2 regions of the Agromyces binzhouensis genome follow, and region 2 is predicted to be linked to the other one. Evidence: predicted binding sites of a transcription regulator. Region 2 holds the regulator's gene; the other holds the start of a gene.
What was found. Region 2 encodes HspR, which represses chaperone genes until heat shock. Its sites were predicted from a motif close to AAGTTGAGTCNNNNNGACTCAACTT; they were not measured.
Positions count from the first base shown of each region.

Region 1: the regulator HspR is predicted to act here: its motif matches at 11,350-11,374, upstream of ACFVHK_RS14465 (ATP-dependent Clp protease ATP-binding subunit).

Region 1 covers NZ_JBHXVJ010000008.1:78,141-94,002, forward strand. The annotation lists gene ACFVHK_RS14415 (Nramp family divalent metal transporter) at 261-1,571, opposite strand; gene ACFVHK_RS14420 (dihydrodipicolinate synthase family protein) at 1,722-2,657, opposite strand; gene ACFVHK_RS14425 (LacI family DNA-binding transcriptional regulator) at 2,862-3,878, shown strand; gene ACFVHK_RS14430 (thiamine-phosphate kinase) at 4,268-5,332, opposite strand; gene ACFVHK_RS14435 (hypothetical protein) at 5,322-5,990, opposite strand; gene ACFVHK_RS14440 (class I SAM-dependent methyltransferase) at 6,036-6,707, opposite strand; gene ACFVHK_RS14445 (hypothetical protein) at 7,198-8,157, shown strand; gene ACFVHK_RS14450 (hypothetical protein) at 8,303-8,452, shown strand; gene ACFVHK_RS14455 (AAA family ATPase) at 9,272-10,666, shown strand; gene ACFVHK_RS14460 (hypothetical protein) at 10,671-11,216, shown strand; gene ACFVHK_RS14465 (ATP-dependent Clp protease ATP-binding subunit) at 11,389-14,004, shown strand; gene ACFVHK_RS14470 (esterase/lipase family protein) at 15,050-15,862, shown strand, end outside.
Region 2 covers NZ_JBHXVJ010000001.1:241,510-257,371, forward strand. The annotation lists gene ACFVHK_RS01205 (FAD-dependent oxidoreductase) at 1-1,020, shown strand, start outside; gene ACFVHK_RS01210 (metalloregulator ArsR/SmtB family transcription factor) at 1,069-1,971, shown strand; gene ACFVHK_RS01215 (arsenate reductase ArsC) at 2,038-2,454, shown strand; gene ACFVHK_RS01220 (arsenate reductase ArsC) at 2,451-3,110, shown strand; gene ACFVHK_RS01225 (ion channel protein) at 3,114-4,439, opposite strand; gene ACFVHK_RS01230 (heat shock protein transcriptional repressor HspR) at 4,551-4,973, opposite strand; gene ACFVHK_RS01235 (DnaJ C-terminal domain-containing protein) at 4,973-5,974, opposite strand; gene ACFVHK_RS01240 (nucleotide exchange factor GrpE) at 6,071-6,739, opposite strand; gene dnaK (molecular chaperone DnaK) at 6,742-8,625, opposite strand; gene ACFVHK_RS01250 (hypothetical protein) at 9,074-9,976, shown strand; gene ACFVHK_RS01255 (M1 family metallopeptidase) at 10,143-11,669, shown strand; gene rlmN (23S rRNA (adenine(2503)-C(2))-methyltransferase RlmN) at 11,780-13,054, shown strand; gene ACFVHK_RS01265 (permease) at 13,134-14,174, shown strand; gene ACFVHK_RS01270 (TIGR03943 family putative permease subunit) at 14,179-14,955, shown strand; gene ACFVHK_RS01275 (hypothetical protein) at 14,945-15,862, shown strand, end outside.

The DNA of each region.
Region 1 (15,862 bases), on a different contig from region 2:
ACGTGTGGAGGAGGAATGCACGACGTGCTGCCGGCAGGGCGACATGCGCCGACGAGGCGCAGCGCGACATCCGGCGGGCCAGGAGACATGCGCCGACGAGGCGCTGCACGACATCTTGGGGGAAGGGTGGCATCCGCGGGCGGCTTGGGCCCAGCTCCGGAGCCGACGTCGACACGACCCTGCCCCCTCACACCGCCCGGCGCACGCAGCAGGGCGACCGGGGTCGCCCCCGGCCGCCCTGCCGCGACATCCGCCCGCGCCTACCCGCCGGCCAGGCTCAGCACCAGCCGCACCGAGAGCGCCACGACCGACACCAGCCCGATGACGCCGAGCACGTTCTGCCACCAGCGGTTGCGCATCTCGCCCATGAGGCTGCGGCGGTTGGCCATCACGATGATGAGCACGGCGAGCAGCGGCGCGACGAGCACGGTGAGCGCCTGGGCGATCACGATGAGCTGCACGGGCGCCTGCTGGAAGACGAGCGCGACGGTGACGCCGAAGGCGAGGATGGCGGCGCTCACGATCTTCGCGGTCCGCGAGCCCGACGAGGCGCCGCGGCCGAGTCCGTCGGACAGCATGGTGCCGCCCGCGGTCGCGTTGGCGATCATCGACGAGAACGCGGCCCCGAAGAACCCGAGCGCGAAGAGGGTCGATCCGATCGGTCCGGCGAGCGGCTCGAAGATCCCGCCGAGGGCGACGATGGTCGCCGCGGCCTCGCCGGTCGAGCCGAGCACGGCGGCGGCGACGACGATGACGAGCGAGGTCATGATGCCGGGGGCGACGATGCCGGGGATGGTGTCGACGATCGTGACGTCGCGGTACTGCTCCTCGGTGCGGCCGCGTTCCTTCGTGCCGTACGAGGTGTAGAAGGCGGCGTTGACGCTGAAGTTGGTGCCGACGAGCGCGACGATCAGCAGCCAGGCGCCGTCGGGCGCGGTCGGGATGAGGCCCGACGCCGCCTCGACCCAGTCGGGGTTGGCGATGAACGCGCTGATGATGAACGCGACCGACATCGCGGCGACGGCGACGACGAGCACCTTCTCGATGACGCGGTAGACGTTGCGGAAGAGCAGGAGCGCGGCGACGCCGACCGTGCAGATCACGGTCCACATGATCGGCGCGCCGCCGAGCATCATCGAGAGGCCGAGCCCCGCGCCGACCGCATTGCCGACCGAGAACATGAGCGTGATGAGGAACACGCCGATGCCGGCGAGCACGCCCACGGGCGTGCCCAGGTGGTCCTTGATCGACGAGATGAGCGACACGGGCGACTTGATGCCGAGCCGCACGCTCATGTCGGTGAGGAAGATCATGAGGACCGTCGACACGACGACGACCCAGATCAGCGTGTACTGGTAGCCGCTTCCGGCCTGCACGGCGGTGGTGAGGTTGCCGGGCCCGAACTGCCAGGCGCCGGCGACGAACGCGGGGCCGATCAGCGCGAGCTGCTGCCAGAACGATCGGCGCCGGCCGCTCGATTCGACGATGGCGCGCATCGACTCGGTCGAGACGCGGCCGTACCCGGTGCCCGGGGTCGTGGTGGTGTGGCGGGTCTTGGTTCGCTCACTCATCGCGAGCCTCCTTCTTCGGAGTGCGGCGCCTGGCCGCGCAGTCGTCATTGACTCGGGTGCCGCACTTCGACGGCGACGATCCTACGCCTCGTCGGCCGGGATCGGTGGGGGCGGGCGGGGGCCGGATGTCGCCGGCCCCCGCCGCGGGGATCAGACGGTGACGCCGACCTTCTCGAGGCCGGCCGACGCGAAGGCCGCCGCGATCTCGGCGTCCGCGCCATCCGGCAGCGGCAGCAGCGGGGTGCGCACGGTGGCGTGGTCGAGGATGCCGCGGTGCACGAGGCCCCACTTCAGGGCGACGGTGCCCTCCATGTGCGAGCCGCGGTGGTACACGTTCTTGGTGACGGGCAGCAGTCGCTCGTGGATGGCGTGGGCGCGCGGGTAGTCCTGCGCCTTGCCGGCCTCGATGAGCTCGATGAGCGCCTCGGGGGCGATGTTGCCGTAGCCGACGAGCAGGCCGTCGACGTCGAACATGGTGGGCAGCAGGTACTCGTCGTGGCACGAGAGGATCTGCAGCTCGGGGTACGCGGCGCGCAGGGCGGGGATCTCGGTGTACCAGCGCCGCATGTTGCGGACGCCGTTCTTGGTCGCGAACACGCCCTCCTGGCCGGCGATCTCGAGCTGCGTGTCGAGGTCGTAGGTGGCCTTGGTGTTGTCGGGGTACTGGAACAGGATCGACGGCAGGCCGCTCGTCTCGTAGATCTCGCGGTAACGGCTCTGGGGGGCGCCCTGCTGGTAGCCGAAGCGCAGCCAGCCGTGGGAGGGGTAGACCAGGCCGGCGGAGGCGCCGGCGGCCTTGGCGCGCTCGGCCTCGAGCGCAGCGACCTTATTGCCCTCGCCCGTGATGCCGGCGATGACCGGCACCCGGCCCTCGGTCGAGTCGACGAACGCGCGGATCACGTCGAGCTGCTCGTCGACCGTCAGGAAGGTGCCCTCACCCGCGTGGCCGAGCACGACGAGGCTCTTCACGCCGTCGATCGAGCCGAGCCACGAGCCCAGGCGCTGGATGGCGGCGAAGTCGATGTCGCCGTCGGTGGTGAACGGGGTCACGGGTGCGGGGTTCAGTCCGCGAAGGTCGAGTGCCATCGTCCGACTCCTTGTCTTTCTCTTCGTCGAGACCCGCGGTGTGGAAACGATATCGGGAACGTTTGCGGGAACGTTTGCAAGTATGCTTCATGACGTGAGCGACTGTCAACACCCGATTCCGGATGCCGCGTGGCGCGCGCCGTCGCATGGCGCCCGATCCCGCCGGTCGCCCGCCCGTAGACTCGCGGTGGCAGGAGGTTGAAGGTGGAGCGCACGCACGCCGGTGGGCCGGTCACGCTGAAGGATGTCGCGCAGGCATCCGGCGTGAGCATCTCGACCGTCAGCCGCATCCTCGACGACCGCACGCCGGCGTCCCGCAGCGAGACGGCGCAGCGCGTGCGACGGGTCGCGGAGGAGCTCGGGTACCGCCGCAACATGTTCGCCGCGAACCTCCGGCGCGGTGCCACGGGCACCATCGGCGTGCTCGTGCCGCGCCTGACCGACACCGTGATGGCGCTCATGTTCCAGGCGATCGAGGAGGCCGCCGGCCGGCGCGGCTACTTCGCCGTCGTCGCGACCTGCGGCGACGAACCCGACCACGAGCGCCGCGCCACCGAGACCCTCCTCGATCGCAACGTCGACGGCGTGATCCTCGCCACCGCCCGCCTCGACGACGAGCTCCCGGCGTCACTGCGCGCCCGCGACATCCCCCACGTCCTCGTGCTCCGCACCGACCGCATCAGCCCCTCGTCGCTCGGCGACGACGAGACCGGGGGATACCTCGCGACGCGCCACCTCATCGACCTCGGGCACCGCGACATCGGGATGGTGACCGGGCCGTGGTTCACCTCGAGCGCCCGCGACCGCCGCGCCGGCGCGGAGCGCGCCCTGCGCGAGGCCGGGCTCCCGATCGACGACGCCCGCATGCTCTCGGTCGGCTACGGCGTCGACGACGGCATCGAGGCGGGCACGCGCCTGCTCGACCGCCCCGACCGCCCGACGGCGGTCTTCGCCGCGAACGACAACCTCGCGATGGGCGTGCTCACCGCGGCGAGCGGCCTCGGCCTCCGCATCGGATCCGACCTCTCGATCGTCGGCTACAACGACATCCCCCTCGTCTCGCGCCTGCCGGTGGCGCTCTCCTCGGTGCGCACGCCGTTCGAGCAGATCGCCTCGACGGCGCTCGAGCTGCTGCTGTCGCCGGGGGAGGGGGAGCGGGGGATCCGGATGGCGCTGCCAACGCTGATCCCGCGGGCGTCGACGGCGGCGCGGGGGCGCTGACGTCGAGGAGCACGGCACGGTAGCTCCTCGTCTCTATTGGCAGGTCTACCACCATCTCGCAGAACTTTCCTCCGCACGCACCCCGATGCCAAGTGGCGGATGTATCGGGCTCGACTCCAATCTCGGCAAACCGATGCGTGGGGCGGCTGCATGGATCTGTGATACCTGAGATTGCGTGCCCTGCTGGGCAGGCTAAGTGGATGTCTTCGTGCCTGATGGTTAGGCTCCATCACTACAAGCATCAGCGACCCCACACCGGCATCGGCAGATCAACCCCAACAGACCGCGTTCACAACCTCACGGGGAACTACAGCGAGCGCGTCGGGTGGTCGCGTCCCCCGTAGCCCGCATATCGCAACGCGGCTTCGCGCCGAAGCTAGAGGCCCCGACTAGATCGGAGGCTCCGTACTCCTAACCCCGGCGAGCGGATCGGGCTGATGTGTCCACGCAACCCCTGGCAGCGGCTCGCTCCGAGGAATGGCGTCGGCGAGATCGCGCGCCGTTCCGATTCTTATGCAACTCGACGGAAGTTCGCTCACGCGGTCGGGGTGAACGGTGAAGAGAAGCCGAAAGTCGACGGAGCCGCCGAAGACGATCTGGTAGGGATCACGTCCGGCTAGATTCGCGACGCGTTCGACTACTGCGGGAACAGGAACCGCACTAAGGTCAACTTCGAACCGGACGTTGCTGGCGGTGCCCAGTTGCTCAACGGTCGCACGCAGCCCGTCAGACGTGTCTTGACACGCTGTTGCCAGACCACGCTCGGACAAGAACTGCCCGAGATCAACGTGTGGCTCTACTCGGCGCCAGGAATGGAGTAGCTCTTCTTCATCAGAACCCGCGAGAGACCACCCCTGACGCTCCTTGCCCTCGAAATAGACCATCGCAGCCAGCGCGACACCGGTGGGACCACTCAGCATTAGAGCATCGCCTACCTTGGCGCCGGTCCGTGTTAGGGCGGAGCCTTCCCGCACCACTCCAACGGCGGCGGCAGAAAGAATCAATCTGTCGGACGTCCCGATGTCGCCGCCAACATTTGGGCACTTGAACCGACTAGTGCACTCCCGGATTCCCAGCATGACATCGCGGAAATCTTCGTCGGAGAATTCCTTCGGGTATCGCACCACGGTAGTCATCGCCAGTGGAACCGCTCCCATCGCGGCGAGGTCACTAATGTTCGCCGCGGCGAGATAGTATCCAACATCGAAGTTCCCGAGGTGGCCAAGCTCGTAGAGCAGAAATCCTGCACCTCGAACGTAGTCAGAACCGAAAACCAGTGTCCCGCGACCGTTGAAGTCGAACCACGCGCAATCGTCACGTGCATCAGCTCCGCCTCTCAGGATGAAAGAGAAATCTCGATCAATGACGCTGTGCGCGTCGCTCTGGTGTGCGAACAAATCGGAGGTGATCATTTCAACACGCTCCGGTTCTGAAGACCACGCTTCACCGGTCATCTGCAGCTCCCCAATCGGCAAGTGACGCTCGAACAATCGACGGATTAAGGCATTTGTCTGACCAGGTGCTGTCGAGCGAGAGTCCGGTTGCGCGGCCGACCAGGCTCCGGGCGTACTGCCTGTGAGGAGGCGCCCAGTCGATCGCCAGCTGCATACTCTCCAAGTTCCCGACCATTACATATTCGCGACCGAATGCGTGATCGGTCACTTCGCGAAGGCCGAGTGGAGAAGACACGCGGATGCCAGCTTCAGCCCGAAAGATGTCCAACACGGCAGCTGCGTCGACGCTGAACAGATGGATGTGAGCATGCGTAACGCACGACGGGTCGCGCTCCAGGCTCGCAGTCGATCCATGCTCGATGAGGGTGACCGTGCCAAACTGAGAACGGTACTCCTCAATGAATTCGATCACTTCTGCGGTGCGCGCATCGCGATCCTCGCTTAAGAAGTCAGCGAAGCTCAGGAAGTGCGAGGTCGCGAACAGTAGGCAATGGTTTGGGTGGAGGGGTGCGAGATCAGGTACGAGCGCCAATCGGCTGTTACGTCTCAGAACTCGGCCGGTATCGGGAACCCCCCACACCGCGTAATATTCTGGCTGCACGCCTCCGCCAAGTTCAATGCAAATCTCGCAATCCGACGGCGATGTGTAGCCACTCATGTAGTCCCCATTACCGAGTGATTGAGGCCCGAGGTTTGGTGTGTTCTAAAACAGTGCAGGTAAGGCTCGCCGAGCGACGACATTTATCCAGCGGCTCGAACTGCGCAACGCGCCCGTTACCTCAAGAAACTCAACGTCGAACCCGGACATCTTCAAGTAGTCGCACAGCTCGTCGGTTGGCCACTCCGAGAACTCCCGGACGTCGCCAAGGCGATCTTGCGGTGACGAGGACTTGTACTTGGCCCCGTACTTCGTGGAGAAGGACAGCGTTCCTTCCCATTTCAGAGAACCGCGCGCGCGCCTTAGGAACTCTCGGAACTGATCTTTCTCGAAGTGGCACACCACTGCGTTAGCGAAGATCACATCGAGGTCCATAGGAAATGGATCGCGGACCGCGTCGATAATCTCTGCATGGTGCCCCATCGAGCGCAGTCGCTCCACGAAGGGGCGTGCGACATCTGAGCGCTGAACGGTGAACCCGAGCGACTCAAAGTAGGCGGCGTCGCGGCCGCTGCCCGAGCCAAGTTCCAGGATGCTCGCGTCGCAGGCGAGGTTACGGACTGTCGCGTCCATCCATACCTTCATGCTGCCTTCGACTTGGTCGGGCGTCGTCGCGATGTACTCGTCGGAGCGTCGCTCGTAGACCCTTCGTAGGTCATCCAGCCGCTCACGGCTCGCTTCGCGTAGCTGCGCGTGGCCACCGACGGGAGAAGTCATGCATCCAGTATGTTGCCTCCGGCGGTGACTTCGCAGGGGGATTGCCATGAGTACGCAAATTCGTACCAAGTGGGGCACTCGGACGCGCCGCTCGAGCGGCCCTCGTGTGACGCAAGTGACGTCAGCCATCGAGCGCATCCATCGGTCGGTTGAGGACAGTCGTCGTGACGGGCCTGGGGGAGGGACCTCGGCCTGGGGACAGTTCCTCGGGCCTGCGGTCGGCTCTGCGCAGGTCGGCATCTACGGAACCTCGGCAGCGATTCAGATGCTCTGCAGGTACTCGGGTGGGCGAGTCAGTGCAGCACGGGCCATCGCCGTCCTCCCCGGCCTCCCCACGTCCGATCCAACTCACTCGCTGGATGCCGGCGACCTAGCGCTGACCTTGAAGTGCTGCGCCGTCGTGGACGCGTACACAAGCTTTGCGGCTTCGACCGCGGTAGCGTTCAAGGGTTCCGGCGATGATCGCGTTGCCGTAGACGCAGCAGTGCAAGTGGATACCGAACAGCTGCTGCTCAGCTCGGCGATCGTCTCATCCACGACTGCTGGACTGGATTCATTTGTGCAAGATCCGTCGTCGTATGCCGGGTGGGATCTAGTTACGGACCACGCATCGATCGACTTCCGCGATGCGAGGCCGAAGCTGATGCCGACCGCCATGGTTCTTGCCACGTTGCGCCGTGCGAACATCCCGCACAAGTTGCCCCCGACGCAACGCGAGCGAGCCGAGGAGTTGTTTGCCCATGCGGTCGCATGGCTCGTCCGTGAGTTCGACTCCGACTTAGCGCGAAGCCCGGTGGAGTCTGCATTGGTCCTGTTTGCGCTCCACGAGTTCAGCGGTGCAGACGCAAGCTATCTAGGCCAAGACCCGTCGGACTCGATAAGAACCGTGCGGGAGCGGATTGACCAGGAACTGCGCGGCGGTTCGATAGGTTCGTTGCCCGACTCGGAGCCCTGCTTTTATACGATCGCCCGTCGTCCTGAGGTCTACGAGAACCACTACGTGACTTTTCCCGTCAGGCCGATCTTGTCGTCTGCGTTGGTCGCTACCGGGAATCGTCGGCGCATCGACCGATGGCGCGAGATCCTCGATGTCTGTGACGAGGTGTGCGAGGTCGTTGATCGGGAAGGGGCTGTCGTATCCGCGGCAACTGGTGCCAAGAGCATCACCGACTCGATGTATGCACTCGAATTCCTAACTGAAGTGCTGCCGCTGATCAGGGTTCGTGAGGCCCGTTGGTGGACCCGTCGAGGTCAGGCGCTCTCGAAGGTCATCGCCGCGTCGGCTGCGTCAGCGGCGGTATTCGTGTCAGCCGTTCTCCTGGGTACCTTCTCGTTGGGCACAGACGACCAAATGCAGCGTGGCGCTGCGCTCGTGGGTGCAAGCACGTTGCCCCTCTTGGGTGTTTGGCTGGGGCGTCTGGCCTTACGAATATGGCGACGGGGATCGTGAGGCTGTACTACGGCGCGATGCGGGCCGAGCCGGAAGGGATCATGTCGTCATTCGGGTGACCTTGTTCACGGTGATCGAACGGTGCGACCCCAGGCGCATCTCGATCGTCGGCTGCAACGACATCCTGCTGGTGTCGCGGCTGCCGGTGGCGCGCTCCTCGGTCCGGACGCCCTTCGAGCAGATCGCCTCGAAGGCGCTCCAGTTGCTGCTGTCGCCGCAGGAGCGGGATCGTGGCATCCGGACGGCCTTGCCGACGCTCATCCCGCGGGGGTCGACGGCGCCGCCGAGTCCCTGAGGTCGGCTTCGCCCTGGGATGCACGCGCGTGAAGCTGATGCTCGACCTCACCGCGTCGGTGGGAGAAGGTCGGCGCGTAGGGCTCCGATCTGCACTTCGGTCGCGAGTTCTACGAGAAGGTTGTGTGCAAGACGATCGTCGACCTAGAGAAGTGTAAGGAGCGCGCCCATCTCACCTCGCCGGCACATGCCATAGAAGGTGGCGCGCTTCGAGGCCAGGATGCCGTGTGGGCCTGGCCGCGCGGCTGACGACGAGTGGGCAGCCGATCGCGACCGGTCCAGCCGCAGACCTGACGCCGGGCGACGTTGGTCACTTCGCGGCCGCGGCTCAAGATATCTAGCAGCTCAAGGGCCGCCCGCAGTGCGCGTGTTACGCGAGTGCGCCCCATCAGCCAATGTAGATGGAAGGTAACGCAGGCTCGTCGCAGAATGGTTGGACAGAGAGTCTGAGCTCCAACCGAGCGATGAGAAGCCGCCGCGCCAGCCGTGAAGAATCCCGGGTCCGATATCGACGACAACGAGCGAATGCATGATGCGAAGTTGGGTCGCGACTCAGATAATGCCGGTGGAGTGTTCGAGTGAGGACTTCCGCGAGGGTCGGGTGACTTCATTGTGGTGCATCACGTCGCGCCCGATCAGATTGTTCCGCCCGTATGCGGTCCACAGGGAAATCCGAGAGTGTGGACTGGCGCACCGATGTTGAGCCGTGGAGTCCGAATATGTGGACTGGCCCGCGGGCCCAACAAGATATTGGTGCAATAGTGGTTGTCAGGCCCGGCGGTGATCCGCGGTCGATCGTAGACGCAACGAGGAGGGCTACGTGGCGGACAAGACGAGTGGGAGCGCTCGCCGCAATAAAGTTGGGCGCCGAGGCGCAGGGGACCTCTGGCTCACCGTGGAAGGCTACAAGACGGTTCGGGACCCTCGCACACTGCGCGTGGCGCCGCTCACGATCATTGCCGGGGTGAATAGCTCTGGGAAGTCGAGCTTCATGCAGCCGTTCCTTATGTTGAAGCAGACTCTAGATTCCGCGTTTGATCCGGGGCCGCTTCTGCTTTACGGCCCAAACGTGAAGATCACTGACTATGCTCAACTGTTGAGTCGGGGAAAGGCGAAGAACGACATCGTGCGCCGGTTCACAGTTGGCATGAGGCGCGGAAACCAGAGTCGCATAACCACATACGCCGAAAAGGGTCAAGGTCTGTCTGTCGAGTCCGACATTTTGAGCGCGGGCGAAGCGTCCCTCGAATTGACCGACAATCCGAGCCCGTCAGGTCGAAAGAAGCTTCGCGAGGCCGCAGGTTCGCGTGCAGCTTCCTATGTGAAGGTCTTCGAAGATCAGCCACGTTTTAGTTCAGCGGCCGACGGTGGCGTCAAATGGGATCTCGAGGTTTACCGCAACAGGTGCTTTCTGGAGTTGCGATTGGTCATCGAAGCCGGCGGCATTTCTCCGCTGCGAATTCCGATTAGTGATGAAATCGCCGATGACGATCAGTGGGTGAACTTGCTGAGGGGAATAATTCATGTTCCGGGACTTCGAGGCAATCCGGAGAGGGCATACAATCGCTCGGCGGTGGGGGCTACGTACCCAGGAACATTTGAGACTTATGTTGCCAGCTTGGTTTATGAATGGTCGATCTCCAATTCTGCAAGGCTAGGCCGCCTCTCGTCTCAGTTGGAGGATCTCGGCCTCACATGGAAGCTAGCGCCGCGTAAGTTGGACGATGCTTCAATTGAGTTGACGGTTGGACGCATGCCGCATGCGCAGCAGGGTGGGGCGCACGATCTCGTCAGTGTTGCAGATGTGGGATTCGGTGTGAGTCAAACATTGCCCGTACTCGTGGCACTTCTGGCGGCGAACACGGGGCAGATTGTCTACATTGAGCAGCCCGAAATACATCTCCATCCTCGAGCGCAACTCGCCCTAGGGGACATTCTTGTCGAGGCCGCAAATCGAGGCGTTATGGTGGTGGCTGAGACGCATAGTTCGCTGGTGATTCGCGGTATTCAGACCGCAGTTGCGCAAAATCGACTAGCTGCCGCCGATCTCTCATTGAACTGGTTCGGTCGCGATGCTTTCACAGGATTCCAAACAATTACTACCGCCGAGATTGATGAGGCGGGTCGATTCGGCGATTGGCCGCTCGACTTCGACGATGTTTCGCGAGATGCCGACTGGGCGTACTTGGATGCAATTCAAGGACGCGAGAACTAGTTCGATGGGCGTTCTCTTGAGCCACATTATTGTTGATGCCTCGGTCGCCAGGAGTGTTAGCGACCCCGCGGGTAACTCGACGGCGATTGCGTGTTTGACTCTGGCGCGGATGTTGGAGAGTAAGGGCTGTCAAACAGGCGCGCTGATGACACCAATGCTTCACGAGGAGTGGAAGAAGCACGCGCCCCGCATCATGACGTCTTGGCTGGCAAGCATGGAGTCTCGAGGACGAGTGCGTAGAGAGCCCGATAGGCCTGTACGAGACCTCCGGGATGCAATAGCGATAGTGAAGGACGGGGGAATTCGGACGGCGCTGGAGAAGGACCTTCATCTCAGTGAAGGGGCGATCATTAACGCCCTGCCCGTCGCGTCCCGCGACGACAAGCAGCGACGATACCTCGCTGACCTTGAAGGCGCATACGAGCGCGTTGGCAGGATTCAATGGCTGAATCCCGAGACGTCGAGTCCGCAAGACTGGGGTCCGTGGATTGAGAGCGGTTGTACGGACAGCACTGTCTACGTCATCGGCGGTGGAGGTGGCGGTGCGTAGCCATCATGCGATGGGGTGAGCATGCACCCTGAGCAGTTCAAGTGCCGCGGGAGCGTGCCCCTTGAGTCCTGGGCTCTTGCTCGTGTGCGGCGTACCTGTGCTCGGCTGGAATAGGGAGCACCCTTCAGCGTTGAACTTGAGCGTACCCAACTCAAGTTCCCAGGAGGACCAGGTGCCCGACAACTTCAACGAGGCCGGCGCGAGCTCGTTCGACGAGTTTCTCGCCCGCTACCTCGCGGGTGAGCAGGCCAGGCAGGCGCGGTCGATCGACCTCAGCCGGTTCCTGACCTCGCGCACCCAGAGCATCCTGCAGCGTGCCGGACGCTTCGCGCTCGAGCGCGGACAGACCGAGCTCGACGCGCTGCACATCCTGCGCGTCATCGTCGAGGACGAGTCCGTCGCGCAGGCGATCACGCGCGTCGGCGCGTCGCCCGAGCGCATCATCACGGCGACCGAGGCGCGGCTGCCCGCGGCATCCGACACGGCCGACGCGAACGCGGCGACCATCACGCCGTCGGCCAGCCGCGCGCTGTTCCACGCGTACCAGGTCGCACGCTCGAGCGGGTCGACGTACATCGACCCCGAGCACCTCTTCTTCGCGCTCGTGCTCGGGCAGGACGCCCCCGCCGGGCAGGTGCTCGCGCGCGCCGGCGTCACCGCCGAGGCGCTCGCGGCCGGACTGGGGGAGCACGTGGCATCCGACCCGTCCGCCGGCCCCGAGATGGGCGGCATGGGCGAGCAGACGGATGCCGCGGCATCCGCCACGCCCATGCTCGACAAGTTCGGCCTCGACCTCACCGAGCGCGCCGCGAACGGCGAGCTCGACCCCGTGATCGGGCGCACCGACGAGATCGAGCAGACCATCGAGATCCTCAGCCGCCGCACGAAGAACAACCCCGTGCTGATCGGCGAGGCCGGCGTCGGCAAGACCGCGATCGTCGAGGGCCTCGCCCGCGCGATCGTCGAGGAGAACGTGCCCGAGGCGCTGCTCGGCAAGCGCGTCGTCGCGCTCGACCTGCCCGCGATGCTCGCCGGAACCCGCTACCGCGGCGACTTCGAGGAGCGCCTCACCAAGACGATGGAGGAGATCGCCGAGCACAAGGGCGAGCTGATCGTCTTCGTCGACGAGGTGCACTCCGTCGTCGGCGCCGGCGGTGCCGGTGAGGGCATGGACGCGGGCAACATCCTGAAGCCCCGTCTCGCCCGCGGCGAGCTGCACCTCGTGGGTGCGACCACGCTCAAGGAGTACCGCACCATCGAGAAGGACCCCGCGCTCGAGCGCCGGTTCCAGCCGGTGAAGGTCGGCGAGCCCTCGATCGAGGACGCCGTGCTCATCATGCAGGGCCTGCGCCCCGCGTACGAGGAGCACCACGGCGTCACCTACACCGACGAGGCGCTGCGCGCCGCCGTCGAGCTCTCCGCGCGCTACCTCACCGACCGCGTGCTGCCCGACAAGGCCATCGACCTCATCGACCAGGCCGGCGCGCGCCTGCGCCTCAAGCTGGGTGTGAAGGTGGATGTCTCCGCCCTGATCTCGCGGTTGGCCGACCTGGAGGCCGACAAGAACGCGGCCGTCCGCGCCGAGCACTACGAGGAGGCGTCGCGCATCCGCGACGAGATCGAGAAGGTGCAGGAGCGGCTGGACGAGGCGACCGAGAAGGCTGCGGCGCAGGGCCGTGCGCTGGCATCCGCCTCGGCGGATGGCGCTGCCGCCGACTCGACCGTCATCGACGAGCCGCAGATCGCCGCCGTGATCTCGCGGGCCACCGGCATCCCGGTCAATCGGGTCACCGAGGGCGAGCGCGAGCGCCTCGCGAACCTCGAGGGCGAGCTGCACGCCCGGGTCATCGGGCAGGACGACGCGGTCACCGCCGTCGCCCGCTCGGTTCGGCGCAACCGCACCGGCATGGGCGACGCGAAGCGGCCGGTGGGCTCGTTCCTGTTCCTCGGACCGACCGGTGTCGGCAAGACCGAGCTGGCGCGTGCGCTGGCGTCGTCGCTGTTCGACGACGAGGGCGCGATCATCCGCTTCGACATGAGCGAGTTCGGCGAGCGGCACACCGTGTCGCGGCTCGTCGGTGCCCCTCCCGGATACGTCGGCTACGACGAGGCCGGGCAGCTCACCGAGCGGGTGCGGCGCAACCCGTACTCGATCGTGCTGTTCGACGAGATCGAGAAGGCGCACCCCGACGTGTTCAACCTGCTGCTGCAGGTACTCGACGACGGACGCCTGACCGACGGCCAGGGTCGCACGGTCGACTTCCGCAACACGGTGGTCATCATGACCTCGAACCTCGGTTCGGAGTTCCTCGCGTCGCGGTCGGGTGCGCTCGGCTTCGTGGCGTCGGCGGATGCTGCGGCCAACGGCTTCTCGTCGATGGATGACGTGCGACAGCGCGTGATGGGCAAGGTGCGCGAGGCCATGCGGCCGGAGTTCCTGAACCGCATCGACGAGATCGTGCTGTTCCAGAAGCTGTCGTCGTCGGAGATCGCTGAGATCGTGCGCCTCATGCTGGGTGCGACCTCGTCGCGGCTGGCCGCGCGTGAGATCGGCTTCGAGGTGACGGATGCCGCGGTGGCGCTCCTCGCGGAGCGCGGCTACGAGCCCGAGTACGGTGCCCGTCCGCTGCGTCGCCTGATCCAGCGCGAGATCGACGACCGCATCGCCGACCTGTTCGTCACCGGCGCGCTCGGCGACGGCGAGGGCGTGCGGGTGGATGCCGCCGACGGCGAGTTCGTCGTGGCATCCGTGCCGAACGCGACGGTCGACCTGTCGCAGGCGGCGTAGGCGCGCGCCGGCGGGCCCTCGACCCGAGCGCCTGCCGCCGCGGCGGCGTCCCCGCGCCACGCGGCTGTCGTCTGATCAGTTGTTGCGGGTCCGGCTTCGCCGACGCCCGCAACAACTGCCGTCGCGCGAGACGGATTCGTCGAGTGGACGAATCTCAGCGCCCGGCCGGCCGGGGTCGACGACATCCGCCGATTCGATTCAAAGACCCGGCGCTGCCAGTTGCCAAGCCGCTCCATGCCAGGGTTCGGCGCCGCCCGTCCGCCGGGGGCCCCGACGCCGTCCGACTCCGCACGGCGCCTCGGCACCCGGCCGAGTCTTACCCTTCGTCTCCATCCCCGCTTCCGGTACCGAAGTACCGAAGTACCGAGGGATCGGTCGAGTGGCGGTGCGCCGCCAATCGGGCACGGCCAGCGGCGCTGGTCGCGACATCCGGCCCGTCAAGCGGGAGATCTCTGGGGCGTGCCGGAGGAGCGATCCCGGAATCCCGTGAGACTGATCGAATGAGGAGTGCCGCTCCCGATGCTTCAAGGCGACTTTCGCGCTACGGATGAGCCCCGTTCGCGGGGGCGCTACCGCCTAGTCGCGGCAGTAGCCTGTGCGCATGTTCCGAGTAGTGATCTCGGGTCCGGAGATGGATCCGGTAGTTCGGTCTGCTCATCTCGTCTCAGAGGCCTCGCTGGGAGTGTCACCGCAAGACGATGGGCGGAAGCCCCAGCCGAGTGGGTCGAGCTGGTCGGAGTTGCCGCGCATGGGTCGATCGGAACGCCGGATCTGGTCGGAGGCGCCCAGATCGCGCGCATTGTGGCGTCGACTCCTGCATGAGGGGGCCACCTCAGACCTATGGGCAGGGGACACTCCAGAGACATGGAGCCCCCTAGGTAAGGCCGACAACGCACGGTTTGCCGCGCTTCGGGAAGGGACGACGGCAGCGATCACATCTGGTGGGCATCCCGAAAACTGGGACGCTCGAGCCACTCCGCTGTTCGAGGAAAGGGACAAGGTTCAGATCCTTGGTCTTCAGGACGACGCTGGACTGATAGGCGCGATGACCATTACGCCGTTCGCGTTCATTGTGCCGATCGATCCCGGTGCGGTGGAGGCCGTGCTGGAGACCGACTCTGGCACTGACACCGAGGAGTCCATCCGCACAGACACCGCGCTTCGGGCTCGCGAACTTCGCGGCCTCCTTCAGGACGAGCCGATCGAGTCCGTGATTCTATGGAGGCTGTACCGGGGCAGCAATTCAAGCGCTGTCGATGGCCTCTGCGCAGCACGCGACGGCGTTTATCGCATCGGGCTCGGGGTCGTCGAAGGTGCCGCCTATCTCGTCGGTCGGCTCGCAATGACGGTCAATAGAAGAATGCGGCGTCCGGAGCGAGACCCGTGGATGCACGGTCGACTGGACCGCGCAATTTTCGACGATCTGATGCTCAAGCGAAAGACCGCGGAGGAATGCCCCGAACTGCGCCATCTCCCTCCCGGTGGAGTGGGCCCAGCAGCGATCATTGCCGTGCACGGCACCATGGCCTGTGGGATTCCGCTCGCGCGGTCGCTTGCCGTCGACATGGCGGGAAGCGGTCCGATACTCAGGTTCGAGCACGACACTTGGAACGCAATCCCCGAGAACGCTCGCGATCTTGCTGACGGCATTCAAGCTGCCGGGCTACGAAAAGTACTTCTCGTCGCCCATTCGCGCGGCGGCCTGGTATGCCGTCAAGCGATGGGCTACCTCCGTGACGCCGACCCTGAGATCGACGTGAGGCTTGTCGCGGTGGGCACACCATTCGCAGGAACCCCGATGATCGGGGCTGCTGAATCCGGATTGCTCGGAATGAGGGTGGCGCTCGGGGCACTGCGA
Region 2 (15,862 bases):
CTCGTCGAGCAGTACCTCGAGCCGCTCGCCGCCCTCGAGCCGCTCGCGTCGCGCATCCGGCTCGGCGTCGTCGTGACCGCCGTGGCCCGCGAGGGCATGGACCGGACCCGCACGGCCGGGCGCGCGGCGACGCCGTTCGTGCTGCGCGTGCGCGAGGCATCCGGCGAGGTGGAGGATGTCGCGGCGCGCGCCGTCATCGACGCGTCGGGCACCTGGCGCACGCCCAACCGGCTCGGCTCGAACGGCCTGGATCCCCTCGGGCTCGACGAGGTCGCGGACTCGGTGACGCACGCCCTCCCCGACGTGCTCGGACGCGACCGCGCCCGCTTCGCGGGCCGCCGCGTGACGGTCGTGGGCGCCGGGCACTCGGCCGCGAACACGCTGCTCGCCCTCGCCGCGCTCGCGCGGGACGAGCCGGAGACGCGGATCACCTGGGCCATCCGCAACGCCTCGGCCGTCCGCGTCACGACCTCCGACGACGACGGGCTCCCCGCCCGCGCCTCGATCGGGCGCCGCGTCGACGACCTCGTGCACGCGGGGCGCATCGAGGTGCTCGACCGGTTCGAGATCGTCCGGCTGGGCCGCGCCGCCGACGGCGGCGTACGCGTCGTCGGCTCGCGCGCCGGCGAGCTCGTCGAGCACGACGCCGACCTCATCGTGAACGCGACGGGCTTCCGCCCCGACCTCGACCTGCTCCGCGAGGTCCGGCTCGAGCTCGACGACATCGTCGAGGCGCCGAAGCGCCTGGCGCCGCTCATCGACCCGAACGTGCACACCTGCGGCACGGTCGAGCCGCACGGCTTCGCCGAGCTCCGCCAGCCCGAGGACGGCTTCTTCCTCGTCGGCATGAAGAGCTACGGGCGCGCCCCGACGTTCCTGCTCGCGACCGGCTACGAGCAGGTGCGCTCGATCTCCGCCTGGCTCGCGGGCGACGCCGCCGGAGCCGCGAAGGTGCAGCTCGAGCTGCCCGCGACCGGCGTCTGCTCGACCAGCCTCGACGGATCGAACGGCTGCTGCTGAGTCCGGGGGCGGGCCGAGACGTCCGCTCGATTGCATAGACTGTCGTCTATGCACAAGGGTGGGGCGGATGCCGCGGCCGGCGGCCTGGCGCTGATCGCCGACCCCACCCGGGCGCGGATGCTCTCGCTCATCATCGCGAGCCCCGACGGCCGCGCGACCGTGACGGAGCTCGCCGACGAGCTCGGCCTCCGGCAGCCGACCGTGTCGCACCACGCGAAGGCGCTGCTCGACGACGGGGTGCTCGTACGCCGGCCCGACGGGCGCCGTGCCTGGTACTCGGTCGCACCCGATCACCTCGATCGCGTGACCGAACTGCTCGACATGCCCACGGCCGACTCGCGCCCCGACGACGAGGCCGCGATCGAGCGCGTCGTCGACGACCTCGCGACGCGGTTCGCGGGCACGTTCGGCCGCGAGACGGTCGAGCGGTACGTCCGCGAGAGCCGCGACCTCCTCGCCGAGCGGACGGGCGTCTCGAAGCGGTTCACGTCGCGCGCCGCGGAGTTCGCCGCCGAACGGCTCGCCGCCCTCGCAGCGCAGTCGCCGGAGTCGGGCGGGACCGCGCCCGAGGTGCTCTTCGTGTGCGTGCAGAACGCCGGCCGCTCGCAGATGGCCGCGGCCATCCTGCGGCACCTCGCGGGCGACCGGGTGCACGTGCGCACGGCCGGGTCGGAGCCCGCCGACGCCGTGTCGGCCGCCGTCGTCGGCGTGCTCGACGAGATCGGCGTGCCCGTCGGCGGCGCCTACCCGAAGCCGCTCACCGACGAGGTCGTCCGCGCGGCCGACGTGGTGATCACCATGGGGTGCGGCGACGCGTGCCCCGTCTACCCGGGCAAGCGCTACGAGGACTGGGAGCTCGACGACCCGGTCGGCCGGCCGCTCGGCGACGTCCGCGGCATCCGCGACGACATCGATCGGCGGGTGCGCGAGCTCATCGCGAGCCTGGCCTGAGTGCGCGCTCGACAATGCATAGATCTCCATCTATGCTTTAGGGAGTTCGAGCGAAGCGAGGTCCCGATGTCCGACAAGCCCACCGTCCTGTTCGTCTGCGTGCACAACGCCGGACGGTCCCAGATGGCCGCAGGCTACCTGCGGGAGCTCGGCGGCGACCGCGTCGAGGTGCTTTCGGCCGGCTCGGCGCCGAAGGACCGGATCAACCCGGTCGCCGTCCAGGCGATGGCCGAAGAGGGCATCGACATCGCCGGCAACACGCCGAAGGTGCTCACCACCGAGGCCGTGCGCGAATCCGACGTCGTGATCACCATGGGCTGCGGCGACGCGTGCCCGATCTTCCCCGGCAAGCGCTACGAGGACTGGGAGCTCGACGACCCGGCCGGCCAGGGCATCGACGCCGTCCGCCCCATCCGCGACGAGATCCGCCGCCGCATCGAGGAACTGCTCGGCGAGATCCTTTCCGAAGCCGCACGCGCATGAGCACGCGCGGGGGGCAGCTCACCCTCGACGACCCGCAGTCGGTCCTGCACCGCAGCGCCGAGCGGCTCGCCTCCCACTACGACGGCATCGTGAACGCCGAGACCGTGGAGCGGACCGTGTTCGAGTCCTACACCGCGCTCGCGCGCACCGCGAAGGTCTCGGTGCACCTGCCGAGCCTCGCCACCCGGTTCGCGAACGAACGCCTCACCGCGCTCGCGCAGGCGAAGGGCGCCATCCCCAAGCCCGTGCCCGAGGTGCTCTACGTGTGCGTGCAGAACTCCGGCCGCTCCCAAATGGCGGCCGCGCTCACGCGCGAGCTCGGCGCGGGCCGCGTGCACGTCCGCTCGGCCGGGTCGGAGCCGGGCGCCGGCATCCTCCCGTCCGTCGTCGCGGTCATGGCCGAGCAGGGCATCGACCTCGGCGAGGAGTTCCCGAAGCCGCTCACCGACGACGTCGTGCGCGCGGCCGACGCCGTCATCACGATGGGGTGCGGCGACGCCTGCCCCGTCTACCCCGGCAAGCGATACCTCGACTGGCGCCTCGACGACCCCGCGGAACTCGACCAGGACGGCGTCCGACGCGTGCGCGACGAGATCCGCGCGCGCGTCGAACGGCTGCTCGGCGAGATCGCGCCGGTGCCGGCCGCTCGCGACTGATCGTCAGGCCGTCGGCGGCCGCTCGGAGGACCCGGACTCCGTCGCCGTCGCAGCGTCCGCACTCGGCGACGCCGGCTTCGGCACGATCCGGAACTCGGGCGCCCTCGAGACGAGCAGCCATGCGGGCAGGATGACCACGCAGAGCCACGGCAGGAGCGCCAGGTCGCCCGCGACGGCGGCGGCGACGAAGAGCGCGAGCCATCCGTCCCTGGCGACCACCAGCAGGATGCCGATCAGCGCGCTCGCCACGCACAACGCGATCGGCAGGGACGGGACCAGGGTGTGCGCGAGGATGCCGAGCGCGGCGCCGATGAAGGCCGCCGGGAACACCCGGCCGCCGCGGAACGCGGCGCTCGCCGCCACGATGAGCGCGACCAGCTTCACCAGGACGATCACGACGAGCTCGCCGGCGTCGTAGGCGTCGGGATCCTCGAACAGCTCGGCCATCTGGTCGAGGCCCTTGAACAGGGTGATCGGGCCGCCGATGAGGCCGAGCAGCCCGAGCACCAGGCCGCCCGCGGTCGCGATGAGCAGCGGCTGCCGGAGGGCATGGAAGAGCCGGTGCACGACGGGGAAGGCGTACGCGCCCACGAGCCCCAGCACGGCCGCGACGCACGCGATCACGATGCCGGCGAGGAGGAGCATCGGCGTCGTGGGTGCCGTCGGCAGCGTGAACTGGAGCGGCGGTGCGCCCAGGACGTGCATCGTTCCCGCGGCGGCGGCCGCGGCGGCGAGCGGCAGGAAGAGCTTGTCCCACAGGGCGCCGCCGCCGCGCACCGCGGCGAGCGTACCCGTGAAGAGCAGCGCCGCGGCGACCGGCGAGCCGAACAGCGCGCCGATCGTGCCGGCCGCGGCCATCAGCATCCCGAGTCGGGCGCCGACGCGCGGCATCATCCGTCCGAGCAGCGCGACGGTCAGGGCCACGTTGATGGCGATGATCGGGTTCTCGGGGCCGAGGCTCACCCCGCCCGCGAGCGCGAGCCCGGTGACGATGACGAGCCCGGGCAGCGTGCGGAGCTTCAGCGGCTCAGAGACGAGTTCGGTCGTGGCGGAGTCCGGTCCGCCGTGGCCCGGCAGGAACTGGAGCCCGAGGCCCACCGCGAACCCGGTCGCGGTGAGCACCACGACGATCCACCAGCCGTCGGGATCGACGCCCAGCGCGTCGGGCAGGGTCGTCCAGAGCACGCCCTGCAGCGCGCCGGCCGCGACCTCGAGCGCACGCAGCACCAGCGCACAGAGCGCGCCGATGACGAGCGCCGGGATGAGGAGCAGCAGGAGCTGTTGCGGGGTGGGCGGTGGAAGCGGCGCCACGTCAGAGTCATCCGTCATCGTCGCCTCCCCCGAAACGCACGCGCGCCCGTGCCGCCCGAGCGCTAGGCACAGCCTCGCACAGGCGCCCGCTCGGTGGCGAGCATCAGCCGGGGGGAGGGAGCCGGGAGCTCAGTCGCGCTCGAGGGGGCGCCAGACGACGACGGCGTTCTCGCGGCGCACGCGCGTGCCCGAGCGCAGCGTGACGACCTCCCCCTCGGAGCCCGCCGCGAACACGCGGCGCCCCGGACGGTTCAGCATCTCGTCGGCGAGCGCCCGCTCGAGCTCGCGCACTCGCTGGCGCAGCTCGTTCACCTCGTTCTCGAGCCCGAGCACCCGGCGGATGCCCTCGAGGCTCACGCCCTCGCTCGAGAGCTGCTGGATCTCGCGCAACTGCGCGACGTCGCGCATCGAGTAGCGGCGGGACTTGCCCGCGGTGCGCTTGGGCGAGACCAGCCCCATGCGGTCGTACTGGCGGAGCGTCTGCGGGTGCATGCCCGCCAGCTCGGCCGCGACCGAGATGACGAACAGCGGGCTCTCGCCGTCGACCTGCATCAGGCGCTCCGGGCCTTCGCGAGCAGGTCGTCGCGGGGGTTCTCGTCGGGGAGCTGCGCCGCGAACTCGCGCAGCTTCTCCTCGGCGTCCTTCGACAGGTGCGCCGGCACCGCGACCTGCACGATCGCGAGCAGGTCTCCGGTGCCCTTCTTCGTCTCGACCCCGCGGCCCTTCACGCGGAGCACGCGCCCGCTGGGCGTGCCGGGAGCGACGCGCAGCTTGACCGGTTCGCCGCCGAGGGTCGGAACCTGGATGGTCGCGCCCAGCGCGGCCTCGGCGTACGTCACCGGCACCGTGACGCGCAGGTTCAGGCCGTCGCGCTCGAACACCGGGTGCTTGCGCACCTTCACGGTGAGCACGATGTCACCGGCCTCGCCGCCGTCGGGCGACGGATGGCCCTTGCCGCGGAGCCGGATCTTCTGTCCGTCCGCGACGCCGGCGGGCACGTTGACGCTGATCTCCCGCCCCTCAGCGGTCTGCAGCGTGATCCGATCGCCCTTGGTCGCCGTGACGAAGTCGAGCGTGGTCGACGCGGCCACGTCGCGACCCTTGGTCGGGCCGCCGTAGCCCCGGTAGCCGCCGGTGGGCTGGCCGAACCGCCCACCGCCGAACAGTCCGCCGAGCAGGTCGTCGTAGTCGCCGCCTCCGCCGCCCTGGCGGAAGGTGTAGCGCGTCCCTCCGGCCCCCTGCTGACCGAACATGCCACCGAAGACGTCCTCGAAGCCTCCTGCACCGGCCCCGCCCGGCGCGGTGAAGCGCGCGCCGCCGCCCATCGCGCGGACCGCGTCGTACTCCTTGCGCTCCTCGGGATCGGAGAGCACGGAGTTCGCCTCGCTGATCTCCTTGAACTTCGCCTCGGCCGCGGCATCCCCCGGGTTCTGGTCGGGGTGGTACTTGCGCGCGAGCTTGCGGTACGCCTTCTTGATGTCGGCGTCGCTCGCGTCCTTCGAGACGCCGAGCGTGGCGTAGAAGTCCTTGTCGAACCAATCCTGGCTGGCCATCGGCGCCTCCTTCCTGCTGAATCTACTGGGAACCGTGGAGGGCCGGCCCGCGGCATCCGCTGGTGAACACGGATGCCGCGAACCGGCCCGGGAGGGTCACGCGGGGGTCTTGACGACGACCTTCGCGGCGCGCAGCAGCGTGCCGCCGAGCAGGTACCCGGTCTCGACGACGTCGGCGACCGTGTCGACCTCGACCTCGTCGGAGTGCTGCTGGAAGATCGCCTCGTGACGCTGCGGGTCGAACGGCTCGCCGACCTCGCCGAACTTCGCGAGGCCCAGCTTCTCGACCGACGCGCGCAGCTTCGCCGCGATCGTCACGAACGGGGTGTCCCCCTCGAGGTCGCCGTGCTTCTCGGCCCGGTCCAGGTCGTCGAGCACCGGCAGGAGCACCGCGACCGTCGCGCCGATCGCGCGCTCGCGCTCGACCTCGCGGTTCGCCTCGGTGCGCTTGCGGTAGTTCGCGTACTCGGCGGTGACCCGCTTGAGGTCGGCGAGGTGCTCCGCCGACGGGTCCTCGACCTCGGCCTGCGCCGCATTGAGGATGTCGTCGACCGTCAGCTCCTCGTCGCCCTCGGCGACCGTGTCGGCGTCGGCGGCGTCGGCGGCCCCCGCATCGGGGGCCTCCGCGTCGGCGGCCTCCGGGGAGGCGGATGCCGCGGCATCCGCCCCCTCGGCCTGCGGCTGGCGAACCTCACCCGTCTCGGGGTCGATCCGTCGCTTGTCGCGGATGATCGGCTCGTCGTGGTTCTGGTTCTCGTCCGTCATGGCTACTTCTTCTCGTCCTCGTCATCGATGACCTCGGCGTCGACGACGTCCTCGTCGGAGGACTCGGCACCCTCGGCGCCCGACGCGGTCGCGTCCTCGCCGGGGTTCGCGCCGGCGGCGGAGGCATCCGCCTGCTGGCCCTGTGCGTAGATCGCCTCGCCGAGCTTGCCCTGCGACTGCGAGAGCTTCTCGAACGCCGACTTCACCGCGTCGTCGTCGTCGCCCGCGAGGGCCGACTTCAGCGCGTCGACGTCGCCCTGCACCTCGGACTTCACGTCGGCGGGCAGCTTGTCCTCGTTCTCCTTGATCAGCTTCTCGACCGAGTAGGCGAGCTGCTCGGCCTGGTTGCGCGTCTCGGCGGACTCGCGGCGCTTCTTGTCCTCGGCCGCGTGCTCCTCGGCGTCGCGGACCATGCGCTCGACGTCCTCCTTGGGGAGGGCCGAGCCGCCCGAGATCGTCATCGACTGCTCCTTGCCGGTGCCCTTGTCCTTGGCGGACACGTGCACGATGCCGTTCGCGTCGATGTCGAAGGTGACCTCGATCTGCGGGATGCCGCGGGGCGCCGGGGCGATGCCCGTCAGCTCGAACGTGCCGAGCGGCTTGTTGTCGCGCGTGAACTCGCGCTCGCCCTGGAAGACCTGGATCGCGACCGACGGCTGGTTGTCGTCGGCGGTCGTGAAGGTCTCGCTGCGCTTGGTCGGGATGGCCGTGTTGCGCTCGATCAGCTTGGTCATGATGCCGCCCTTGGTCTCGATGCCGAGGCTCAGGGGGGTGACGTCGATGAGCAGCACGTCCTTGCGCTCGCCCTTGAGGACGCCCGCCTGCAGGGCGGCGCCCACGGCGACGACCTCGTCGGGGTTCACGCCCTTGTTGGGCTCCTTGCCGGTCTCCTTCTTGACGAGCTCGGAGACCGCGGGCATGCGGGTCGAACCGCCGACGAGCACGACGTGCGCGATGTCGGACAGCTTGATGCCGGCCTCGCGGATGACGTCCTCGAACGGCTTCTTGGTGCGGTCGAGCAGGTCGGAGGTCATGTTCTCGAACTGCGCGCGCGTGAGCGTCTCGTCGAGATTGGCCGGACCCGACTCGGTGAGCGAGAGGTAGGGCAGCTGGAGGCTGGTGCTCATCGAGGAGCTGAGCTCCTTCTTGGCCTGCTCCGCGGCCTCCTTGAGGCGCTGCAGGGCGATCTTGTCCTTCGAGACGTCGACGCCCGTGGTGTCCTTGAAGCGCTTGATCAGGTGCTCGACGATGCGCTGGTCCCAGTCGTCGCCGCCGAGGCGGTTGTCGCCGGCGGTCGCGCGGACCTGGATGGTCGAGAAGTCGTCGTCCTTGCCCACCTCGAGGAGCGAGACGTCGAACGTGCCGCCACCGAGGTCGAAGACGAGGATGAGCTCGTCCTCCTTGCCCTTGTCGAGGCCGTAGGCGAGCGCCGCGGCGGTGGGCTCGTTGATGATGCGCAGGACGTTGAGGCCCGCGATCTCGCCGGCCTCCTTCGTGGCCTGGCGCTCGGCGTCGTTGAAGTACGCCGGAACGGTGATGACCGCGTCGGTGACGGTGTCGCCGAGGTACTGCTCGGCGTCGCGCTTGAGCTTCTGGAGGATGCGCGCCGAGATCTCCTGCGGCGTGTACTCCTTGCCGTCGATCGCGGACGACTTCCAGTCGGTGCCCATGTGGCGCTTGACCGACGAGATGGTGCGGTCGACGTTGGTCACGGCCTGGCGCTTGGCGGTCTCGCCGACGAGCACCTCGCCGTCCTTGGTGAATGCGACCACCGAGGGGGTGGTGCGGAAGCCCTCGGCGTTCGCGATGACGACGGGCTCGCCGCCCTCCAGGACGCTGACGACCGAGTTGGTGGTGCCGAGGTCGATTCCGACTGCACGTGACATGTGTGTATCTCCTTCTGCCGAGGGGCTCGCGGAAGTGGCCCCCGGCGATCGGCCCGGCGTTCCCCGCCCGCGGCCGAAGTCAGTGATCGGCGAGACTTGAGCCTCGCCGACTCAAGTGTCGAACCCGCCCGAATCGATGTCAAGTCGAGCCCGCTGAACTTGAGCGTACTTGACTCAACTCTCGGCGCTCTCCCAGTATTCCTGCCCGCCGGTGCCCCTCCTCCCCTTCCTCCCGCCTCCCCCCTCCGCCGCCCAGCCCCGCGCTTCTCCCCCGCGCGGATTGCCGATTGCGCCGGGAACGGGGCGCGAGTTCCCGGCGGAAGTGGCACCGCGCGTCGGCCGCGGCCGCAGGGCGAGTGCTCCTCCACACCGGGGTCCGTGAGCTCGAGATTCACCGGGGCGGGCGGATGTCGCGCACGACGCGCCCACGTGGGCTGGCGTGACGGGCATGAGACCACCCGCTCCGCTCCCGCACGAGCTCCGGTCGCGACCGTTCCACGTGCGGCGCGCCGCAGAACTCGGTGTCACTCGCGGCCGCCTCGGGGCTCGCGACCTGTCCGCCCCGTTCCGCGGCGTGCGTGTCGCCGCTCGGCCGGTCGGCCTGCTCGACCTCTGTCGCGCGTACGTCGAGCGGATGCCGGAGCGCCATGTCTTCAGCCACGAGACGGCAGCAGGGCTCTGGGGCCTGCCGTTGCCGAGCCTGGGAGCGCTGCCGCTCCACGTGTCCGCGCCGGCGCCGCTCCGCCAGCCCCGCGTCGCGGGGGTCGTCGGCCATCGGCTCGGCAGCGGCATCCGCACGACGCACCTCGCCGGACTCCCGCTCGTCGCCCCTGGCGACGCATGGTGCCAGCTCGCCGCGAGCCTCGGCCACGACGACCTCGTGTCGGCCGGCGACCGGCTCGTGGGATGGCGTTCGCCGCTCGTCACGCTCGACGAGATCGACGCTGCGATCGAGCGGTTCGGGGCCCGTCACGGGGCGAGGCGTCTGCGCGCGGCGCGCGGCGACATCCGCCCCGGATCGGCGTCGCGACGGGAGACGCGCCTGCGGCTGCGGGTGGTCCGCGCGGGGTTCCCCGAGCCCGAGCTGAATGCGCCGATCCGGCTCGGCGCGGGGTGGACCGCGTACGGCGACCTCGTGTTCCGGCAGTTCGGGGTGCTGCTCGAGTACGACGGGGAGCAGCACCGGGCGGATGAGGTCCAGTTCCACCGCGACGTCGAGCGGCTCAACGACCTGGCCGCCGACGGATGGATCGTGATCCGCGTCGGCCGCCTGCTGCCGCCGGCACGGGCGCTCGACCAGCTCGAGCGCGCCCTGCGAGCCCGCGGATGGCACGGCATTCGCGTGCGGTGACCGCCGCGTTGCCACTTCCGCCGGGAATCGTCGCGGGGCACCCGGCGGAAACGGCAAGCCGACGCCCGCCGGCCCGGGCGGCGGGGGACGGCGGTGCGAGTGGGCGAGGGGTACCAGAGCAACCGGCCGCCCCCTAGAGTTCGATCACGAGTGCGAAGGGGACACGATGAGCGGGTACACGAGGAAGTGGGTGGGCGGCGTCGCCGTCGCGACATTGGCACTGGGTGCGCTGGGGGCAGCAGGAGCCTCCGCAGCACCCGGCAAGCCGGGCGAATCGCGGTACACCGCGGGCGCATCGGGCGTCGGCGACGAGTACTTCCCGTACGCGGGCAACGGCGGGTACGACGTCGAGCACTACGACCTCGACATCACGTACACGCCCCCGGCCCCCTCACCCGCCCCGGTCGAGGGCGAGTTCGAGGGCGTCGCCACGATCGACCTCGTCGCGACGCAGGACCTCGACCGGTTCAACCTCGACCTGCGCGGAATGGACGTGCACGCGCTGAGCGTGAACGGCACGCCGGCGGCATCCGTCGCCCCGCCCGTCGCGGGGGCCGAGGTCGACGGCCAGGCGTACTGGCACGTGCAGGACGACGCGGCGCGCGTCTGGGAGCTCACCGTGCAGCCGCGGCCGAAGCTCAAGGCCGGTCAGCACGTGCAGGTCGTCGTCGAGTACGGCGGCACGACGACTCGCCCCCTCGACGTCGAGGGCGCGCTCTACGGCTGGGTGACCCAGCGCGACGGTGCGATGGTCGTCAGCGAACCCGAGGGTTCGATGACGTGGTACCCGGTCAGCGACCACCAGACCGACAAGGCGACGTACTCGTTCGAGATCACGGTGCCCGAGGGCAAGGTCGCGGTCGCGAACGGTATCCAGCCGAAGCCCGAGGAGACCGCCGACGGCTGGACCACCTGGTACTGGGACGCCCCGGACCAGCAGGCCAGCTACCTGACCACGGCCTCGGTCGGCGACTTCGACCTGCGCGACGCCTACACCTCGGCGAGCGGCGTGCCGATCATCGACGCGGTCGACACCAAGCTCAGCCCGACGCGCCTCGCGACGACGAACGCGAGCCTCGGATGGCAGGCGGACATGATCGACTTCTTCGAGGAGAAGTTCGGCCCCTACCCGTTCGTGGCCTACGGCTCGATCGTCGACAACGACTCGGTCGGCTACGCCCTCGAGACGCAGACCCGGCCGGTGTACTCATCGCAGGCGAGCGAGGGGACGGTCGCGCACGAGGCCGCGCACCAGTGGTTCGGCAACGCCGTGAGCCCCGAGCGCTGGCAGGACATCTGGCTCAACGAGGGCTGGGCGACGTACGCGACCTGGATGTGGAACGAGGAGCGCGGCATCCGGACGGCGCAGCAGTCGTACGACAACTGGTATGCGCCGGCGCGCAACCAGGCGTACTGGGACTTCCAGATCGGCGACCCCGGGCCCCTCGGGCTCTTCGCCGGCCAGGTCTACAACCGGGGCGCCGCGACGCTGCACGCCCTGCGCGTCGAGATCGGCGACGAGGCGTTCTTCGAGGCGGCCCGACTCTGGGTCGAGCGCTTCGACGACTCGTCGGGCACCGCCGACGACTTCCAGGCGATCTACGAAGAGGTCTCGGGGCAGGATCTCGAGGCGTTCTTCCAGACCTGGCTGTACGACCAGCAGAAGCCGCCGGCCACCTGGACCACGCCGTAGGCGACGGGTCCCGGGCGGGTCGCTGCGCAGTCTCGTCGAGGCCGGCGAGCTGACCCGCCCCGCGCCCGGCGTCCAGCCGATGCCCGGACGTCGACGCGTACCCTTGGACCATGCCGACCGACGCGCCCGAGAGCACCATGCCCGCCGATCGGGGCCGGTCGACCCCGCCGCGCTCCACCGGGATCCGACAGGTCCGCCCGAAGACCGAGGGCTGGAAGCAGGCCAAGGACGCCGACGGCCGCCCGCTGCTGCAGTTCGCGTCGCCCAAGCGCGGCAAGCCGCCCGCCCACCTCGCCGACCTCGCTCCCGAGGAGTGGAAGGCGAAGGCCGACGAGCTCGGCGTCCCGGCGTTCCGGCTGAAGCAGGTCGCGCGACACTGGTTCACGCGCTGGACGAGCGACCCCGCCGAGATGACCGACCTCCCGGCCGAGGGTCGCGAGGAACTCGTCGCCGGCCTCCTGCCCCCGCTCCTCACCGAGGTGAAGCGACTCGAGACCGACCGCGGCGACACGATCAAGTTCCTCTGGAAGCTGCACGACGGCGCCCTCGTCGAGTCGGTGCTCATGCGCTACCCGGGCCGCATCACGCTGTGCGTCTCGAGCCAGGCCGGCTGCGGCATGAACTGCCCGTTCTGCGCGACCGGCCAGGCCGGGCTCACACGCAACATGTCGGCGGCCGAGATCCTCGCCCAGGTCGTCGAGGCGAACCGCGTGATCGCCTCCGGCGCCCTGCACGGCAAGCGCGCCGACGACGGCACGCCCGAGCGCGTCTCGAACATCGTCTTCATGGGCATGGGCGAGCCGCTGGCGAACTACGCCCGGCTCATGCGCGCGGTCCGCACGATGGCGGCGCCCGCGCCGAACGGCCTCGGCATGTCGGCCCGCAACATCACCGTCTCGACGGTCGGGCTCGTCCCCGCCATCCGCAAGCTCGCCGACGAGCACGTGCCCGTCACCTTCGCGCTCAGCCTCCACGCGCCCGACGACGGCCTGCGCGACGAGCTCATCCCCGTGAACTCGAGGTGGAAGGTCGACGAGGCGCTCGACGCCGCGCGCGAGTACTTCGAGAAGACCGGCCGACGCGTGTCGATCGAGTACGCGCTCATCAAGGACATGAACGACCACGGATGGCGCGCCGACCTGCTCGCCGAGAAGCTCAACGAGCGCGGGCGCGGCTGGGTGCACGTCAACCCGATCCCGCTGAACCCGACCCCCGGCTCCATCTGGACGGCCTCGGAGGTCGACGTGCAGCACGAGTTCGTGCGCCGCCTCTCCGACGCGGGCATCCCGACCACCATCCGCGACACCCGCGGCAAGGAGATCGACGGCGCCTGCGGGCAGCTCGTCGCGACCGAAGACGACGAAGCCGCCGCCGCGCGAGCCTGAGCCGCAGCGCGGCCCGAGCCGCGGCTCCGGCCGCGACCCCTCCCGACCCCCGACCCCGACCCCGACCCGCCCAGGAACGATGACCTCTCCGACGACCAGGGGCCGCCGCGCCCGGATCGAGCCTGTCCGGCCGTCCCGCCGGCCGCTCGGAACGATCGGGCTCACGATCGGCATCGCGGCGGTCGCGCTGTTCGCGGCGATCCGCATCGTGACGGCGGACGACCGCAGCGACGCGCTCTCCGACGCCGTCCAGGACTTCGTCACGCTCTCGGCCAGCGTCGTGATCGAGAGCCTCCCGTTCGTCTTCCTCGGCATCGTGCTCTCCATCGCCGTGCAGCTCTGGCTGCCGCCGGACTTCCTCGTGCGACGGCTGCCGACCAACGGCGTCGTGCGGCGCGCCGTCATCTCGCTCCTCGGCATCCTGTTGCCGGTCTGCGAGTGCGGGAACGTGCCGCTCGCGCGCGGGCTCCTCCAGCGCGGGCTCACGGTCGGCGAGTCGATGACCTTCCTCCTCGCGGCGCCGATCCTGAACCCGGTCACGATCATCACGACCTACCAGGCCTTCGGATGGCAGGACGGCATCCTCGTCTGGCGCATCGTCGGCGGCTTCGTCATCGCGAACCTCGTCGGTTGGGTGTTCAGCCGGCACCCCGACCCGACCTCGCTGCTCACGCCGGCGTTCCAGGCGGCATGCGCCCGCGAACATGCGGATGCCTCGGCGAAGCCGCGACGCGGCGCGCGCATGTTCGTCGATGAGACGTCGGCGATGCTCCCCGCGCTGTTCGTGGGGTCGGCGATCGCCGGGTTCATCCAGGTCGCGGTCTCGCGCGACATCCTGATCACGCTCGGCCAGAACCCGGTGCTGAGCGTGTTCGCACTCATGCTCCTCGCCTTCGTCGTCGCACTGTGCTCGAACGTCGACGCGTTCTTCGTCCTGGCGTTCGGGTCGACCTTCATGCCCGGCGCGATCGTCGCGTTCCTCGTCTTCGGACCGATGGTCGACGTGAAGATGCTGGCGCTCATGCGCACGACGTTCACCACTCGCACGCTCGTGCAGCTGACCACGATCGTCGCGCTCGCGAGCGCCGCACTCGGGCTGGCGGTGAACCTTGCTGCATAACCTCGTGTCCCGCTGGAAGGGCGTCGCGCTCACGCTCGTCTCCGTCGTCGCAACGCTGTGGCTCGCGGCCACCGGCCAGCTCGGGTTGTACATCAACCCCGACTCCTCGGGCTTCACGGTGATCATGACGCTCATCGGCGGCATCCTCGCGCTGGCCGCGCTCGCACTCGCGCCTGCACGGGACGACCACCACGACCACGACGATCACGGGCCCGACCACCGCGATCACGAGCCCGAATCGCGTGCCGTGCGCGCGGCACCCGCCCGACGGCGGACTGCCACCGCGTCGGCGATCGTCGTCGTCGCAGGGGCGACCGTCGCGCTGCTCGTCCTCCCGCCCGCGACGCTCACCGCACGCACCGCGATGGACCGCGACGTCGAGGTCACCGCCGCCGAACTCGCCGCCGACGCACCGAGCCTCGCCGGGGCGGATCCGTCGACGTTCGACCTCTCGGACTGGGCGTTGATCGCGAACCAGTTCGACGACCCGGCCGAGTTCGGCGGGATCGAGCTCGAGCTCGCCGGGTTCGTCTCCCCGGTTCCCGGCGACCCCGACGACAGCTTCTACATCACGCGGTTCAAGATCACGCACTGCGCGATCGACGCCCAGCCGGTCGGCGTTCCGGTCCACCTGCCGGGCTGGAAGGAGCGGTTCGCGGTCGACGACTGGGTCGTCGGCACCGGCGAACTCGCCGCCGATCCGGTCGACCGGGACGGCCTGGTGCTCGTCCCCGGCACGGTGGGGGCGACCGACGAACCGGAGCAGCCGTATGTCTACTGATCCCCGGCGTCCGCGCGACCCGGGCGGGTCGCGACGTGCGGGTGCAGCCCGGTTCCGTCGCGGCCTCACCGCGACGATCGGCCTGCTCGCCGGGGCATCCGTGATCCTCGGCGCCGCGTCGCTCGCGCAGGGACCGAAGGTGACGGACGCGGCCATCGACGTCGAACGTGCCACGAAGCTCGCCGGCTCGCGACTCGTGATCGAGCTCAACCAGCCCGTCGAACGGGTCACCGGACACGTCGAGGTGACGCCGAGCGAACCCGCGGCGCTCGAGATCGACGGCGACCGGCTCATCGTGTCGTTCGAGGAACCACTGCCGTACGACGAGGCGTACACGGTGACGATCGACGGCGTGGTCGGCACGGCCCAGCCGACGGCGGCGACGATCGAGTACCGGTTCACCACGGCGGACGAACCGGTGCACACCCTCGTCCGCCGCAGTCCCGAGGGGCGACCCGATGTGGTCCGGCGCTCGTACGTGGGCGACCCGACCCCGGACGACGTGCTGGAGGCGCCTCGCCTCCGGTCGTTCGCCCACACCGGCGACGTCGTCGTCGGCGTGGCGATCGAGGACGACGGCGCGAACACGCTGCGCGTCGCCGGGATCGGGGACACGACCCAGACGGTCGCGCTGCCCGAGCCGGGAACCGTGAACTCGATCGGCGGGTCGACCACCCGACCGCTCGTCGCCTTCACGTTCAACCCCGCGGACGCCGGGGCGGAGGCGGGCTCGCAGAGCGTCCTGTACACGCTCGACGTCTCCGGGGCGACTGCCGAACCCGTGCCGGTCCTCGGTCCCGACGGCGCTCCGGTGTCCGTGAGCGACTGGGTGTTCGTCCCTGGAACGACGTCGATCGTGGTGCACGACCCGGACGGCGCGGTCTTCCTCGCGGACGCGCTCGGCCTC